Linked DNA regions of Prochlorococcus marinus XMU1405. The protein of the gene in region 1 interacts with the protein of each later gene in a pairwise test. Links are inferred from orthologs where the notes say so. Each region holds a gene or a part of one and is shown in the gene's direction. Other genes may lie near its edges.

Evidence for each region.
Region 2: the proteins of ftsZ (region 1) and HA148_RS02050 interact in binary tests that used the Bacillus subtilis proteins (3 or more experiments, as listed by UniProt). The link is inferred for Prochlorococcus marinus XMU1405 from one-to-one orthologs.

The regions. Positions count from the first base shown.
Region 1 is NZ_JAAORF010000003.1:249,039-256,820, forward strand. The notes cover bases 2,491-5,415. They hold ftsZ (cell division protein FtsZ), read left to right. Parts: upstream 2,491-3,357; coding sequence 3,358-4,473; downstream 4,474-5,415. Other genes in these bases: HA148_RS07310 (cell division protein FtsQ/DivIB), read left to right, coding at 2,491-3,178; panB (3-methyl-2-oxobutanoate hydroxymethyltransferase), read left to right, coding at 4,630-5,403. Outside these bases: tRNA (N6-isopentenyl adenosine(37)-C2)-methylthiotransferase MiaB, read left to right, coding at 1-956; HA148_RS07300 (D-alanine--D-alanine ligase family protein), read left to right, coding at 968-2,035; HA148_RS07305 (hypothetical protein), read left to right, coding at 2,046-2,456; more of HA148_RS07310, read left to right, coding at 2,453-2,490; HA148_RS07330 (hypothetical protein), read right to left, coding at 5,495-5,656; radical SAM family heme chaperone HemW, read right to left, coding at 5,784-7,007; HA148_RS07340 (PIN/TRAM domain-containing protein), read left to right, coding at 7,105-7,782. UniProt on the Bacillus subtilis protein: Essential cell division protein that forms a contractile ring structure (Z ring) at the future cell division site. The regulation of the ring assembly controls the timing and the location of cell division.
Region 2 is NZ_JAAORF010000001.1:349,186-356,812, forward strand. The notes cover bases 3,265-6,034. They hold HA148_RS02050 (cell division protein SepF), read left to right. Parts: upstream 3,265-4,248; coding sequence 4,249-4,821; downstream 4,822-6,034. Other genes in these bases: HA148_RS02040 (PII-interacting protein PipX family protein), read left to right, coding at 3,265-3,459; HA148_RS02045 (YggS family pyridoxal phosphate-dependent enzyme), read left to right, coding at 3,463-4,098; proC (pyrroline-5-carboxylate reductase), read left to right, coding at 4,832-5,644; HA148_RS02060 (glycosyltransferase family 4 protein), read right to left, coding at 5,650-6,034. Outside these bases: cobI (precorrin-2 C(20)-methyltransferase), read left to right, coding at 1-328; HA148_RS02025 (DUF1823 family protein), read left to right, coding at 328-813; ribosome biogenesis GTPase Der, read left to right, coding at 886-2,259; HA148_RS02035 (energy-coupling factor transporter transmembrane component T family protein), read left to right, coding at 2,259-3,173; more of HA148_RS02040, read left to right, coding at 3,193-3,264; more of HA148_RS02060, read right to left, coding at 6,035-6,807; DNA repair protein RecO, read right to left, coding at 6,892-7,627. UniProt on the Bacillus subtilis protein: Cell division protein that is part of the divisome complex and is recruited early to the Z-ring. Probably stimulates Z-ring formation, perhaps through the cross-linking of FtsZ protofilaments. Its function overlaps with FtsA.

The DNA.
Region 1 (7,782 bases):
TCTCTGAAGATATAACAAGTGCCAGAAGAGAAAGCTCTATTTGTGGCTGGGTTAATATCATCTATGGATGTAATGAAAGATGTTCATATTGTGTAGTCCCCTCTGTCAGAGGGAAAGAGCAATCAAGATATCCAAATGCGATAAAAAGTGAGATCCAAAAATTAGCTAATGATAATTTTAAAGAAATTACTCTTTTAGGTCAGAACATTGATGCTTATGGTAGAGACCTTCCAGGAACTACAAAAGAAGGAAGAAAAGAGAATACCCTAACTGATCTTTTGTATTATATTCATGATGTTAAAGGAATTCGCAGAATAAGATTTGCTACTAGTCATCCAAGATATTTTTCAAAAAGGTTGATTCAAGCTTGTTATGAACTTGATAAAGTCTGTGAACATTTCCATATCCCCTTCCAAAGTGGAAATGATGAAATTTTAAAGAAAATGTCCAGAGGTTATTCTATTAAAAAGTATAAAAATATTATCGAGAACATAAGGTCATTAATGCCAGATGCATCAATCACAGCTGACGCAATAGTTGCTTTCCCAGGAGAAACCGAGCAACAATATCAAGATACATTAAAGCTAATATCAGAAATTGGCTTTGATCAGGTGAATACAGCAGCATATTCTCCAAGACCAAATACGCCTGCAGCAGTTTGGACGAATCAACTTTCGGAAGAGGTAAAAAAAGCTAGATTACAGGAAATTAATAATTTGGTCGAGAAAACTGCTAGGAGTAGAAATCAAAGATATGTCAATAATATCGAAAGCGTTTTAATTGAGGGTTTAAATCCAAAAAATTCCTCTCAAATTATGGGTAGAACTAGAACAAATAGATTAACTTTCGTAGAGATTCCCAAAAACATTAACTTTAATTTTTCCTTAGGAGATGAGATAAATGCCAGGATAAATGAAGCAAGACCTTTTTCTTTAACAGGACAACTTTCTTTATAAATTTTGTTTAAATGATTGGAGGAAAGAAAAAATGTATTGGATTAATATTTGGCGGGCATTCTAATGAACATGAAGTATCGATATGCTCTGCAAAAACAGTTTTTCAAGCATTTAATACACAAATAAACAAAGAACGATTTACAGTTAAAGCCTTTTACATAAATAAATATGGAGATTGGCTTGATAGTGATATTTCAGAAAAAATCCTAATTGGTGAAATTGAAAACTATAAAACAAAAAAACAAGAAATTTTTAATCGAGAAAGAATAAACTTCCTTGATGGAATTGAATTTCAAAATATTGATGTTTGGTTTCCTCTTTTACATGGATTTAATGGTGAAGACGGATCAATTCATGGCTTAATTAGATTTACAAAGAAACCTTTAGTCGGGTGCGGAATTATTGGCTCTGCACTTGGAATGGATAAAATATTGATGAAAACAATTTTCTCAAATCTCAAACTTCCACAAGTTAATTATCTAGTTTTTCAAAATGAAGATCTCAACGATAAGCAAGTAAAAAATAAAATAATTAATGAAATTTTTAAAAAATTAAAATTTCCTGTTTTTGTTAAACCATCAAACTCTGGATCATCTCTTGGCATCTCCAAAGTCAAAAATGAATCGGAAATATTACCAGCATTAGAAAAGGCTCGGGGAATAGATCCAAGAATCTTAATAGAGGAAGGTTTAGAGGTAAGGGAGATTGAATGCGGAATAATTGGGAATTCAAAACTCTTAACCTCTGAGATAGGCGAGGTAAATTACGAAAGTGATTGGTATGATTACGATTCAAAATATCACTCAAATAATAAAATAATTATCCCAGCTGAAATAGATTCTAAAATCACACAAGAAATTAAAGAAATTGCCATTAAAAGTTGTAGAGCACTAAATATTTTCGGTTTTGCAAGAGTAGATTTCTTTTTAGAAAAATCTTCAAATAAAATTTTACTAAATGAAATAAATACAATTCCTGGTTTCACAAATAAGAGTATGTTTCCAATGCTTTGGAAGGCTTCTGGTTTAAATATTGATCAACTTGTGGCTAAACTGGTAGATATATCTTTAGATTTATAATTCAAATCAAATGTTGCATGGACTTCTTTGGTTACCATTGCTTTTTATCTTTATATTATTAACTGCTCTAGGATGGTTAGAAAGAAGAAGGCAAAATCTTTTTAGGAAATGGGCCAGTGGTTCTGAACTTTGTAAGTTAGATAGTTCAGGTGCAGCATCCTTAAAGGATGGGGAATTAAAGTGGAGTGAATTTGAAGCTGGTACATTTGAAGAAAAAGATAGTTTCACAATTAAGAAACTAGAGTTAGTTGAATTAATGGCACTAACTTCTGGAGAAGCTCCACTTACAAATGAATCTCAAGGAAAGTGCAGGTTACGATTAGTAGGGGATGGGAAAGAGATGGATGTGCCATTTTCAGATGCAGACCAGGCTAGAAAATGGATGGAGCAATTGATGGAAAAAGCTAGATGTGATTTGTGAAATACGAAAAAACAATAAAAAATAGAAGCTTTTTATTACTACTTTTATTTTTATTTGCAACAAGCTTAATAAGCCTAAAAACACTAAAAAAAGTTAATATTCAGGACATTAGAATTTCTGGAAGTAAATTATTCTCACAGAATGATATTGAAAAAAATTCATCTTTAAAATTTCCAATCCGATTAATCCTAATTAATACATATTTTTTAGAAAAAGAGTTAAAACAAAATTTGTCACTCAAGAATATTTCTGCAAACAGAGAATTATTTCCTTTTGGATTGAAAGTCAAAGTTAATACAAGAACACCAATAGCTTACGGCGAAAGATTATTGAATAAAGAAAAAATATTTGGCTTTATTGATAAAGATGGGATTTTCATCGAAAAACAAAATGTTGAAGAAAAAAAATTTAATGGATTAACGATAAAAGTTTTTGGATGGAAAGAAAAATTCAAAAAAGTATTATCTGAAATTTTTATAGCTCAAGAGAATTATAATTTCGATATCGTCAAAATTTCTTTTTCACCAAATGGTTTTCTAACTGTTGAGGAAAAAGATTTACAAACAATATTATTAGGATTTAATCCAAATCTAATCAACTATCAATTACAAATAATCAATAACTTAAAAAATGAATTTAAGAGAAATAACTTTTATGAAAAAATAGATAATATTGATCTTACTGATCCAAATAAACCAAAAATAAAAGTGTTCAAACCCTAATATTTGAAAAAGGGTTTTGAGTAATTTTTTTTAATTATTGTAGTGTTGATATGGGCTTTGCATTCAAAACAAAATATTTAATAAATAAATATTTTTAGGATTTTCCTCAACAAATTCCTACAGATGAGCTCAGTAAGTTCATAATGCACCCAATACTAGTATTAGATTCCTATTAAGAGATGAGCTTCGGTAACAATCCAAACTTTGATCAATCGAGAGAAATCCTTCCAAGCCAGAACGCCAAAATAGAAGTTATTGGTGTAGGAGGTGGTGGCAGTAATGCAGTCAATAGAATGATAAACAGTGATCTAGAAGGTGTTTCATTTAGAGTCCTCAATACCGATGCACAAGCCCTACTTCAATCTTCTGCAGAGAGTAGAGTTCAACTTGGACAAAACCTCACTAGAGGTTTAGGTGCAGGCGGGAATCCAAGTATTGGGCAAAAAGCAGCCGAAGAATCCAAAGAAGAGCTTCAGCAAGCTTTAGAAGGATCTGATCTAGTTTTTATAGCCGCTGGAATGGGTGGAGGAACTGGTACAGGAGCAGCTCCCGTAGTTGCAGAAGTAGCCAAACAAAGTGGGGCTCTAACAGTAGGTATAGTAACTAAACCATTTTCTTTTGAAGGTAAAAGAAGAATGCGTCAAGCAGAGGAGGGGATCGCAAGACTAGCTGAAAACGTTGATACTCTTATAGTTATTCCAAATGACCGATTAAAAGACGTCATTGCAGGAGCTCCCCTGCAAGAAGCATTTAGAAATGCTGATGATGTTCTAAGGATGGGCGTCAAAGGCATTAGTGACATAATTACTTGTCCGGGACTAGTTAATGTTGATTTTGCAGACGTAAGATCAGTCATGACGGAAGCTGGCACTGCTCTTCTCGGAATAGGTATAGGTTCAGGAAGATCGAGAGCTATAGAGGCAGCACAGGCAGCAATGAATAGTCCTTTATTAGAAGCAGCCAGAATTGATGGAGCTAAAGGCTGCGTTATAAACATTACTGGTGGCAAAGACATGACTTTAGAAGACATGACCTCCGCATCTGAAATTATTTATGATGTTGTTGATCAAGAAGCAAATATTATTGTTGGTGCAGTTGTCGATGAGGCAATGGAAGGGGAGATACAAGTTACTGTAATTGCTACAGGATTTGAAATGACCCAGCCATTAAACCAGCAAAGAATAAAAAACAGATTATCTAATCAACCCTTATATAATTTTTCAGACAATAAAGAATCAGGAGCAAGTATTCCTGAGTTTTTGAGATTAAGGCAAAATAAAAAAGATATAGGTTAAAAGGTAAAATAGAGTGACTCGGTTATCTCGCCTGCCTCAAGCATCCCTTGTGGCTGCTACCTTCCGGTCCTGACCAGGTTTAGGCGTTAAAACCGCGAAAGGCCGAGTCAAAAACATACTAGCAATTCTTGATTAAAAAAGATACATAAATTTATTATGTTGCCTTCAGACCTAGTTAATTATAAAAAAAAATCTCGCAAAATCATTGCACTAACTGCTTGGGACTCCATATCAGGATCTATTGCCGAACAAGCAAATGTTGATCTTGTACTAGTAGGAGATTCATTAGCAATGGTCTGCTTAGGATACAAATCGACATTGCCATTAACTTTAGAAAACATTATTTATCATACTAATGCTGTTTCAAGAGGATTTAAGAATAAAATTGAGGAACAACCTTTAGTCGTTTCAGATATGCCTTTTCTGACTTACCAATGTGGAGAGGATAAAGCTGTTGAGTATGCGGGGAAAATCATTCAAAGCACTTATGCAAAAGCTGTCAAAGTAGAAGGAGCTGAACCAGAAATACAAAAAGTTATTTCTAGATTAATAAGAATGGGAATCCCTGTTATGGGTCATATAGGCCTTACACCACAAAGCTATCTAAATATTGGATTAAAAAAACAAGGAGAAAGCTTATCAAGCCAAGAAAAAATAAAGAAAGAGGCTTCAATTCTTGAAGAATTAGGATGTTTTTCAATAGTTCTTGAACATATTCCTGATTTACTTGCTAAAGAAATACAAAATTCTTTAAAAATTCCCATAATTGGTATCGGTGCAGGTAATTATTGCGATGGGCAAGTAAGAGTTACTGCAGATTTGTTAGGCCTCAATGATGATCAACCACCATTTTGCCAACCGATTATCCAAGGAAAGAAATTATTTAAGGATAAATTAAAAGAATGGGTAGAATCTGAAAGGCTTAACTAACCACATACATTTTGTCATAAGTATCAATTCGCCAAGAATATATTATTTGCAATAGTTTGTAAGAATATAAAGTATCTAGTAAGCGTTTCATTTATTTACCTACAATGCAATGAAATCTTCTATTGTCACTTCTACATCCTTGAGTTAGGCTGTTCTCCCAACGTCTGCCTTCTTTTTCACAGGCCTCTGCACTAGCCATTTCAATTTTTTCAATTGAATTATATCCTCCTCCTTTAGTAATTTGAATTATCAACCAATGACTTTCAGCATTAACAGCCGTAGGTAAAGAAGTTTCTGAAGGGATTTATTTTATTATCTAAAATTCTCATAAAACAAGTGATATCAATTTTTTAGCTATGTCAGAAAGGATATAGTTAATCTTAAATAATCTCATCACACCACTTAAACATAGAAACAAGAACTTGATTACTTAGTTCCATTCCTCTAGGCTCACTTAAAAAGAATCTATTTCCTTTTCTTACTAATAGTCCACTATCAAGAAATCTTTCCCATTCTTCAAGTAATTTACTAAAGTTGCTTTCAAATTTTTTGTTTTCCCAGTTTTGTTCTTTAAACAATTCTTTGATATCTAAACCCTCTTTAAGTCTTAATCCCAACATTATTTTTTCATCAAGTTCTTTATATACAAACTCCTTATTAGTAAGGGATGAATCTAAATTACAATCATATTGTTTAATTACCCATTCTTTATATTCTTTACTAACTCTTGGTCTAGTTAACTTTTCCCCCCAAGGTGAACTAGTAGAACCTTGACCAAAACTCCACCAGCCTAAACCACTCCAATAAACTCTATTATGTCTCGATTGATGTCCGGGGAGGCAATAGTTTGAGATTTCATATCTTGAATACCCTGAGTTTTTTAAAATTAGATGAGTTGATTTACTATTTCTAAAAGCTAGTTCATCACTCGGGAGTTTTAATTTACCTAAATTGACTAATTTTTTAAAAACAGTGCCATTCTCAATATTTAAATCGTAAATAGATAGGTGAGGTGGCGAAAATGTTATTGCTTTTTTTAAGTCATCTTGCCATTCTTTAAATCCACTAAGTGGCAAGTTTTGAATTAAATCTAAACTCCAGCTTTTTATTAATCCAGAGTCATATTTGCTCTTCAACCATAAACAAGATTTTTCTCCATCTTCTTTCAAATGACGCCTTCCCGACTTTTGAAGTATCTGATTATTAAAACTTTGTACTCCGAGACTAAATCTATTTATCCCAGCATTTATGAATCCACAAAGATCATCTTGAGTAAAACTAGCTGGATCAACCTCCATAGTGATTTCAGCACCATAGTCAATTCCATAATTTTCTTTAAAAAGATCGATTAATTCTTTGATTTGAGTGGGATCTAAAATTGATGGAGTACCTCCTCCTATATAGATTGTCGATAGAGGTGATTTATGCTTAATTGACAATATTTCTTTGTATAAAAAATGCAAATACTCTTTAACAGTTTTGCTTCCATAACCTTGTAAAGTTTCAACATTGTTTCCTAGTGGAATAACAGCAAAATCACAATAAAAGCACCTTCTGTGGCAAAAAGGTATGTGCACATAAGCACTCCTTGGAAACTTATTCATAATCTAAATTCATTTTTAAGCTCCAAAAAAAGTATTTAGGATCGAAAAAAATTAAATCCTTATTTACTCAATTAATAAATCCTAGTAGATTATAGATATGACAGATATCTTAGTATTAATTTTATTTGTATTGTCTGGAGCTGCTTCAGGATGGCTTGGTGTTGATTTATTGCCAGTGGACATACTTAAACAGGTATCTAATGTAGAAGGTTTTAGAATTGTTTTAGCAATAATAGGTTTTTTTGTAGGATTAGCGGCTGGTTTTGTATTTCTTCAACTTAGAAAAACTTTTCTTGATCAAATAAGAACAATGCCTACGGATTTATTAATCAGTAGGTCGGTTGGATTGATTTTAGGATTACTTGTTGCGAATCTCCTTCTTGCTCCAATACTATTAATTCCATTCCCTAGAGAAGTCTTTTTTGCAAAGCCCTTAGCAGCCATATTAAGCAATATTTTCTTTGGTGCACTTGGGTATAAGTTAGCCGATACCCATGGAAGGACATTATTAAGATTATTCAATCCAAATAATACTGATGCATATCTAGTTAATGAAGGAATACTCCCTGCTGCAAGTCCAAAAATTCTAGATACCAGTGTAATTATTGACGGCAGAATAAATGGCTTATTAAGTTGTGGATTATTGGAAGGACAATTAATTGTTGCTCAATGTGTAATTGATGAATTACAAACACTCGCAGATTCCAGCAGTAATGAAAAAAGGTCTAAAGGTAGAAGAGGTCTCAAGTTATTGAAAGAATTAAGAGATTTATAC
Region 2 (7,627 bases), on another replicon or contig:
TATTTCCTCTATTTCAGCAGCAGCAGCTTTGAATGATTTTGATTTGGTAAAAAAAGGCGAGACATTGATCATCAAAGAATGCCCTTCTTCAGAATCTGAATTAACAACCCTACTTAGGGGAAGTAAGGCCAATAAAACGGTATTGGCCATTATGAAAGTTGGCAAAAGATGGAATTTAGTCAAGGAAATTTTGAAAAAAGAGGATATCATGAATACAACATTAATAGCTTTAAGTGTTGGGATGCCTGATCAAATTATTCAATATGCATCACAATATAAAAAGGAATTTATGCCTTATTTTTCTTTAATTTTGATAAGGTTCGATTAATGTATAAAAAAGAAAAATTAGTTGAAAATCAATTTACATGGCCAATATGTAAAAAACTATTATTTCTTATTCTTGAAGATAAGCTTAGTGATGTATTTGTTTGTGAATTAGTTTGGGAAAGACTTTTTTATACTAAAGAACTATCTTTAAATGATTGGGCCTTTAGCGCATTAACTCCTTCTTATTGGTCAAAAAAATTTGAAAAAGCTCCTCAAATAATTTCAGAGCGACCAGCCTCAGTACATTTGACTCGATCAATTCCAAAAGACTATAAACAGGGGTTGAAAAAATTTCTTAATTTTAAAGGTTATAGGATTAATGAACTTTATCCAAGAAGAACTAGAAGAGCGACGGCAGTAAATTGGTTAATTTATTGGGCGATTGAAAATGATTGTTTTTCAGAAGATAATGGATTAATGCCAAGTCCTAGTTCACCTCCGGCTAATCCAGTTAAAGGACATTTTGGCGATCCAGAAATTAAATAAGTTTTTTAATAAGGTAAATGATTCTATTAAAGGTATAGTTGTAATGGATACTATTTTCTTTGGAGAGAAGTATTGATTCTTCCTACAATAGCAATTATCGGAAGACCGAACGTTGGGAAATCTACCTTAGTTAATCGTCTTTGCCAAAGTAATGATGCAATAGTATTTGATAAGCCTGGTGTTACAAGAGATAGAACTTATCAAAATGCTTCATGGGGAGGTAAGGAATTTCAAATAGTTGATACTGGAGGTTTAGTTTTTGATGACGATAGTGAATTTCTCCCAGAGATAAGGACACAAGTCTTCTTGGCTCTAGAAGAGGCTTCACTTGCGTTACTGGTGGTAGATGGAAATCAAGGCGTCACTGATGGTGATTTATCAATAGCAAAATGGTTAAGAAACTCAAGCTGCAAAACAATTGTTGCTGTTAATAAATGCGAATCGACTACTTTAGGAATATCCTTAGCTTCAGAGTTCTGGAAATTAGGATTGGGCGAACCCAACCCTGTTTCAGCCATTCATGGTTCAGGTACTGGAGATCTTTTAGATCTCGTTATTGGCGAACTTCCTGAAAATAATGTTCAGGATGATGAAGAAAAGATAATGATGTCAATTATTGGTAGGCCTAATGTTGGTAAATCTAGTTTGTTAAATTCAATCTGTGGAGAAAAAAGAGCAATAGTTAGTGATATTAGTGGTACAACAACTGATTCAATAGATACGCTTATTAAAAAAGGTGATAATCATTGGAAAATTATTGATACTGCAGGGATTAGAAGAAAGAAGAATGTTAAATATGGTACTGAATTCTTTGGTATTAATAGGGCTTTTAAATCTATAGATAGAAGTGATGTTTGTGTGTTAGTTATAGATGCCGTTGACGGAGTAACTGATCAAGACCAGAAGCTGGCTGGGCGCATAGAAGAACAAGGCAGAGCTTGCATAATTGTTGTTAATAAATGGGATCTTGTAGAAAAAAATAGTTCAACCATTTATCAAGTAGAAAAAGAACTTAGATCTAAACTTTATTTTTTACACTGGTCAAAAATGATTTTTATATCTGCCCTAACTGGTCAAAGAGTTGATAATATTTTTGAGCATGCTCTTAATGCTGTAAATCAACATAGAAGAAGAGTTACAACATCAGTAGTTAATGAAGTACTTAAAGAATCAATCAGTTGGAAAAGTCCTCCAACGAAGAGAAGCGGCAAGCAAGGAAGGCTTTATTACGGTACTCAAGTAAAGAACAAACCTCCCACTTTTACTCTTTTTGTAAATGACCCTAAATTATTCGGAATAACTTATAGAAGATATATTGAAAAACAAATTAGAGTAAATTTAGGCTTCGAAGGAACACCCCTCATTTTACTTTGGAGAGGAAAACAGCAAAGAGCTTTAAATAAAGAAGTCGAAAGAGAAAATATTGAGTTAATTCAAAAAGATTAATGAATTTGCTAACCAAATTTTCTGTTGGTCAATACGTTTATGGTAATAGAAGTTGGCTAAGAATTATAGATAGTAGATTAAAAATAATTATGGTAATGATATTTTTAATCACTCCAATTTGGGCAGGTCCAATATGGAGATTGAGTTTAGTTGGTTTTTTACTATTAATTACTTTTTTAAGTTTATTGCCATCTAGAGTATGGTGGCGATCATTATTTTTTCTCTCATGTTTGTCACTATTAATTGGATGTATATCAATACTTGCCTCGTCTGATATTCAATCTCTTGATAGCTACTTAAGAAATCCCAATGAACTGCAAGTAGTACTGGAAAGCCAAAAAGAATGGAATATTTTGCAAATTCCTTCGCAGAAGATATGGTTTATTAATTTTGGCCCCTACAACTTATCAAGAAAAGCCTTTGAACTAGGAATAAAAACCTCCACTTTGATATTTACCGTTATTCATAGTGTAAATTTGATGCTTTTAACCACATTGCAGGAAGACATTGTATGGGGATTAAGTTGGTTTATGTATCCATTAAGAAAGATTGGATTGCCAACTAGTAAGTGGCTTTTTCAGTTGTTAATTGCATTACGTTTTATTCCTCTAGTGCAGGAAGAACTTCAAAATATTATTAAAGCAGTGTCAGTTAGATCAATAAATTTTCGAAATTTAGGATTAAAGAAATCTTTTAATGTTTTATTAATCTTAGTGGAAAGGTTATTTCAAAATATATTTCTGAGAATTGATCATGGAGCAGAGTCATTACTCTCAAAGAAAAAAATTATTATAAAAACCAACAGATTTAGAACTCTTTATCCTTCAAAATCTCTCAATGTAATTGTTAATACATTATCGATTTGTTTTATTTGCATAGCAATTTTTCTTAGAAAACTGTATGGTGCATTATAAATAACACAATATTTTAGGTTTGAGTTCTGAGCGTTATTTAAACCATCCAACATTTGGCATGTTATACCAAGTTTCTCCTGGAAATGATGGGAGAGATATTTATGCGACTTTATACGCTCAAAAAATGTTTTTTTTGGTAGAAGTTCGACAGAGAGAAGTTTTTTTTGAAGTTATACCTTATTTAGATGCCCGTAATCAAGCTGAATTAAACCTTCAAAAAGCTAGAAGAAAAGGTTCTGAAGAGCTATCTAAATGGGACAATTTATTCACGCAAACTTTCTTATAAAAGGTGAACTCTGCAAATTATTTAAAAATAAAAAATAAAATACCATCAAATGTAAATATTCTTGCGGTAAGTAAAGGATTTAAAAGTCAAGAAATCAAAACTATTCAAAAAATGGGTCAGAATGATTTTGGTGAGAGTAAGTTTCAAGAGGCGTTTGAAAAACAATTTATCTTAAAAGACCTTAAACAAATAAATTGGCATTTTATTGGAAGAATACAAAGTAATAAAATAAGAAAAATAGTACAAAATTTTAAATATATTCATTCAGTAGATTCATTTGAAAAGTTGGAAAAGATTTCTAATATTTCTTTTGAAGAGAAGAAAAATCCATTAATAATGTTGCAGGTTAAGTTGAGTGATGACCCTACTAAAGGGGGCTTTAATCCTGAATTTTTAATATTGAAATGGAGAGAAATTCAAGAGTTGAAAAATATTTCATTAACCGGCTTGATGACTATCAATCCTAAAGGACTTAGCTCTAAAGAAAATTCAGGGTTGTTTAAAAAATGTCGTGCTCTTGCTGATTCTCTACAACTACCAGATTGTTCCATGGGGATGTCTGGTGATTGGGAGGAAGCTATTGACGCTGGATCAACTTGGTTAAGATTAGGATCATTGATTTTTGGAGGCAGAACCTAATTAGTTATTTTTTTATAAAAATCTTATTTATAAACTTGCAGTAAAGTTCAACTAACGTTATTTAAGTATAGGTAGTTTATTCATTTAAAAAATGAATCTATTACTCAAGGTTCTTAAACCTTAGTAATCAATTTCAAGAGGATTTAAAAGGTGTCACTTATTTCTAGATTAAAGGCAGTAGTTGCAGGGGATGAGTATCTCGATGATGATTTTGATGAGTTGGATTATGCTTCAGAGGATGAATTAAATGATATTAATAATTTCAAACAAAATCCAAAGAATGCAAATGCCCTTGCAAATTCAAATCCGTTTGATTTTATGAATAACAACAGATCATCAAAAGTAGTTGGTATGCCTGGAATCTCAAATTCATCCTCAGAAGTAAGCTTAATGGAACCAAGAAGTTTTGATGAGATGCCTCAAGCTATACAAGCATTAAGAGAGAGAAAAACTGTAATTCTCAATTTAACTATGATGGATCCTGATCAAGCTCAAAGAGCGGTTGATTTTATTGCTGGGGGCACATATGCAATTGATGGACATCAAGAGAGAGTCGGTGAAAGTATTTTTCTTTTCGCTCCAAGTTGTGTAAATGTAACTAGTTCTTCTCCAGAAGAAGCTTCTCCTTCTTCTGTGTCTACAGAAAACACACCACAATATAGCTTGGGTAAAAATACTACTCCTGAACCAGCATGGGGTAATTCTAAATTAAGTGCTTATTAATGATTAATCTGTGACAGATAAAATTGCGATTATTGGTTTTGGAAATATTGCAAGTGCTATAGTTACTCCTCTATTAGATAACAAATTAATTCATCCAGAGAATATTTTTTGTGTTGTAAATACAGAAAAAAGTTTAGAAAACATAAAAAAAAATTATAAACATAATATAAACGTTTATAAATCAGGTACTAAAGAGTCAAAAATAATTTGGGATTGTCAATATAAACTTCTTTCGATAAAACCCCAACAATTAAATGATATAAGTGAGACCCATCATATAAAAAATAAGGACAATTTAATAGTTTCAATTCTTGCCGGGGTTTCAATAAACAGACTTACTCAAAAGTTTCCTAATCATAAATGTGTGAGGGTGGTTACAAATATCCCAATAACTATTGGAAAAGGTTTAACGGGGATTTCTTGGGGAGAAGAAATTACAGAAGATCAGAAACAATTTACAAAAAAATTATTTGAAAATACAAGTAAAGTTTATGAATTTAATGAAGATTACCTTGATATATTTTTAGCTTTAACTTCATCAGGTCCTGCAATTATTGCTTTAATTATAGAAGCATTAAGTGATGGAGGATTAAGCGGGGGATTACCAAAAATAATTTCAGAGGAACTTGTTATGGAAATGATACTGGGGACTATTTGTCTAATAAAGGAAAATAAACTTACTACTTCTGAGCTTAAAAATTTAGTAACCTCTCCAGGTGGAACAACTATTTCTGCTTTAAGGGTTTTAGAAAAAAAGAGTGTAAGGTCAGCATTAATGGAATCAATAGTTTCAGCTAGTAATCGAAGTAAAGAGTTTCGTTAGGTTTTTCAATTATCTTTTAAATTCATATAAACTTTTTCAAGTAAATTTATATTTTTAGCAATTGTGTATCTCTCAAGTATACGTTCTCTAGCTTTTTCTCCAAGATCTTTTGTAAATGAAGGGTGCTCTACAAGAATTGGGATTATAGTTTTTAATTGTGCAGCCACATTATCAGTTGAAATTACTATTCCTGCTCCGTTATCTAAAACTTCACCATCAGCTCCGGCATCTGTAGCTACACAAGCAGTACCAGAAGACATTGCCTCTAAAAGTGATAATGATAAACCTTCTACTAAGCTTGGTAAGAAAAATACTTCTGCTATTTGCATTATTGCTACCCTTGTTTCTAAATCTAATTCGGCACCCCACCAAATTAATTTCTCATTACCAAGGTTAGAAAAACTATTTTCCAATGTTGGCTTCATTGGTCCATCTCCAACAATAACTAATTTGCAATTGTGAGTTTTTGTTTGGCGCCAAGAACGTAAAAGTGCTTCGATATTTTTCTCATTGGCAATCCTACCCATATATAAAAAGATTCTTTCATTTCCAAGTTTGTTTTTTACCTGATCAAATTTTTTATCTTTTTCGCAAAAAGGTTTCCAAATATTCTCATCAACACCGTTTGGAATAATTATTTGTTTTTCTTTAGGTACTCCTAATTTATAAAGAACATTTTTTTGAAGTTCGGAAAAAATAATTATTTTATCGAACTTTGATAAAGAGGGAGCATAAAGTTGATATGTTAACTGTTGAGTGCTTGCAGTTAAATTTCTATTTTTTGCATCAAATGGTGGGTGAAATGTTCCTATGAGTGGAAGATTAATTTCAGCACAAATCTCTGGAAGTCTAAAGTCTAAAGGAGATAAAGTTAAGCTTGCATGTACTAAATCAGGCTTTAATCTTTCCAAGGATAGCCTTAGCTCTTTTTCTGCTCTTGGTGAGGGTATTGTGTAAACTTGGGACTTAATTAAATATGGAAGACTTACATCAGGATCATTTGCCAGAAATAATGGTTTTGATGAATTTGAACTAGAAGGATTATCGAAATGAATGAAACTAACTTTATGACCTCTGGCTCTTAATTTCTCATTAGTTGAATTGCCATAAGTTACATTTCCACAAAAAGGAGATTTCTTTCCCAACCAGGCAACGTGAACCACATTAATTGAATTAACTATTTATTAAATTAACAGTCAGAGCACCCAAGATCATAATTTTAAATTTTATTCATAGTCTATAAAATGTTAACTATATATTTCTCTCAACATTTTTAGTGAAGATAGATCTTTCTCTAGTTGAGTAGAGATCCAAGTTTCAATAATTAATAATATTTTAAGCCAGACTTTTTTAGGTCCCAATAACTCTCCATTAGATTTTATTGGTAATTCAGGGAAAAGAAGTCTCTGCAATAGAGCGACTTCAGATGCATTTATTTTTAGATTACTTTGAGGATCTTCCATGGACGAAAACCCTTCACTTGGCAAATAATAACAACTCCATTCCCAATTTCCTAAAGGTGGAATAATAGGTTCTCCAGTTTTACAGCAATGATGAATAGGTAAATTTATACCTCCAATTGCTAATAGATGGATTAAAGATTGAATACTCATTGAGAGCATTTTAATATCCTCCTCTTTGGATTCTTCATACAAATAAATCCTATCTAAATGTGCAAGAACACAAGATAAATAGTTTTGTTGCTTGTCATTATTACCTACTAATAAAAAAGTTAATTCAGTTATTGCTTGCGCGGCTGCAAGACATTCAATATTTTTCCCTAGACCAGAATAGCTTTTTAATATTTTAATTTGACGTACAGATTTAAGATTTCTTTTCCCAAAAATCTGCAGACTTAAATATGTTAATGGAGTAGCTGCGGCAAGACTACTTTTAGGACGTCTAGCACCAGGTACCGCTAATCGAACAATCCCTTGCTCATCAGTAAGAATAGTTATTAATCTATCATTCTCGCCTAATGGA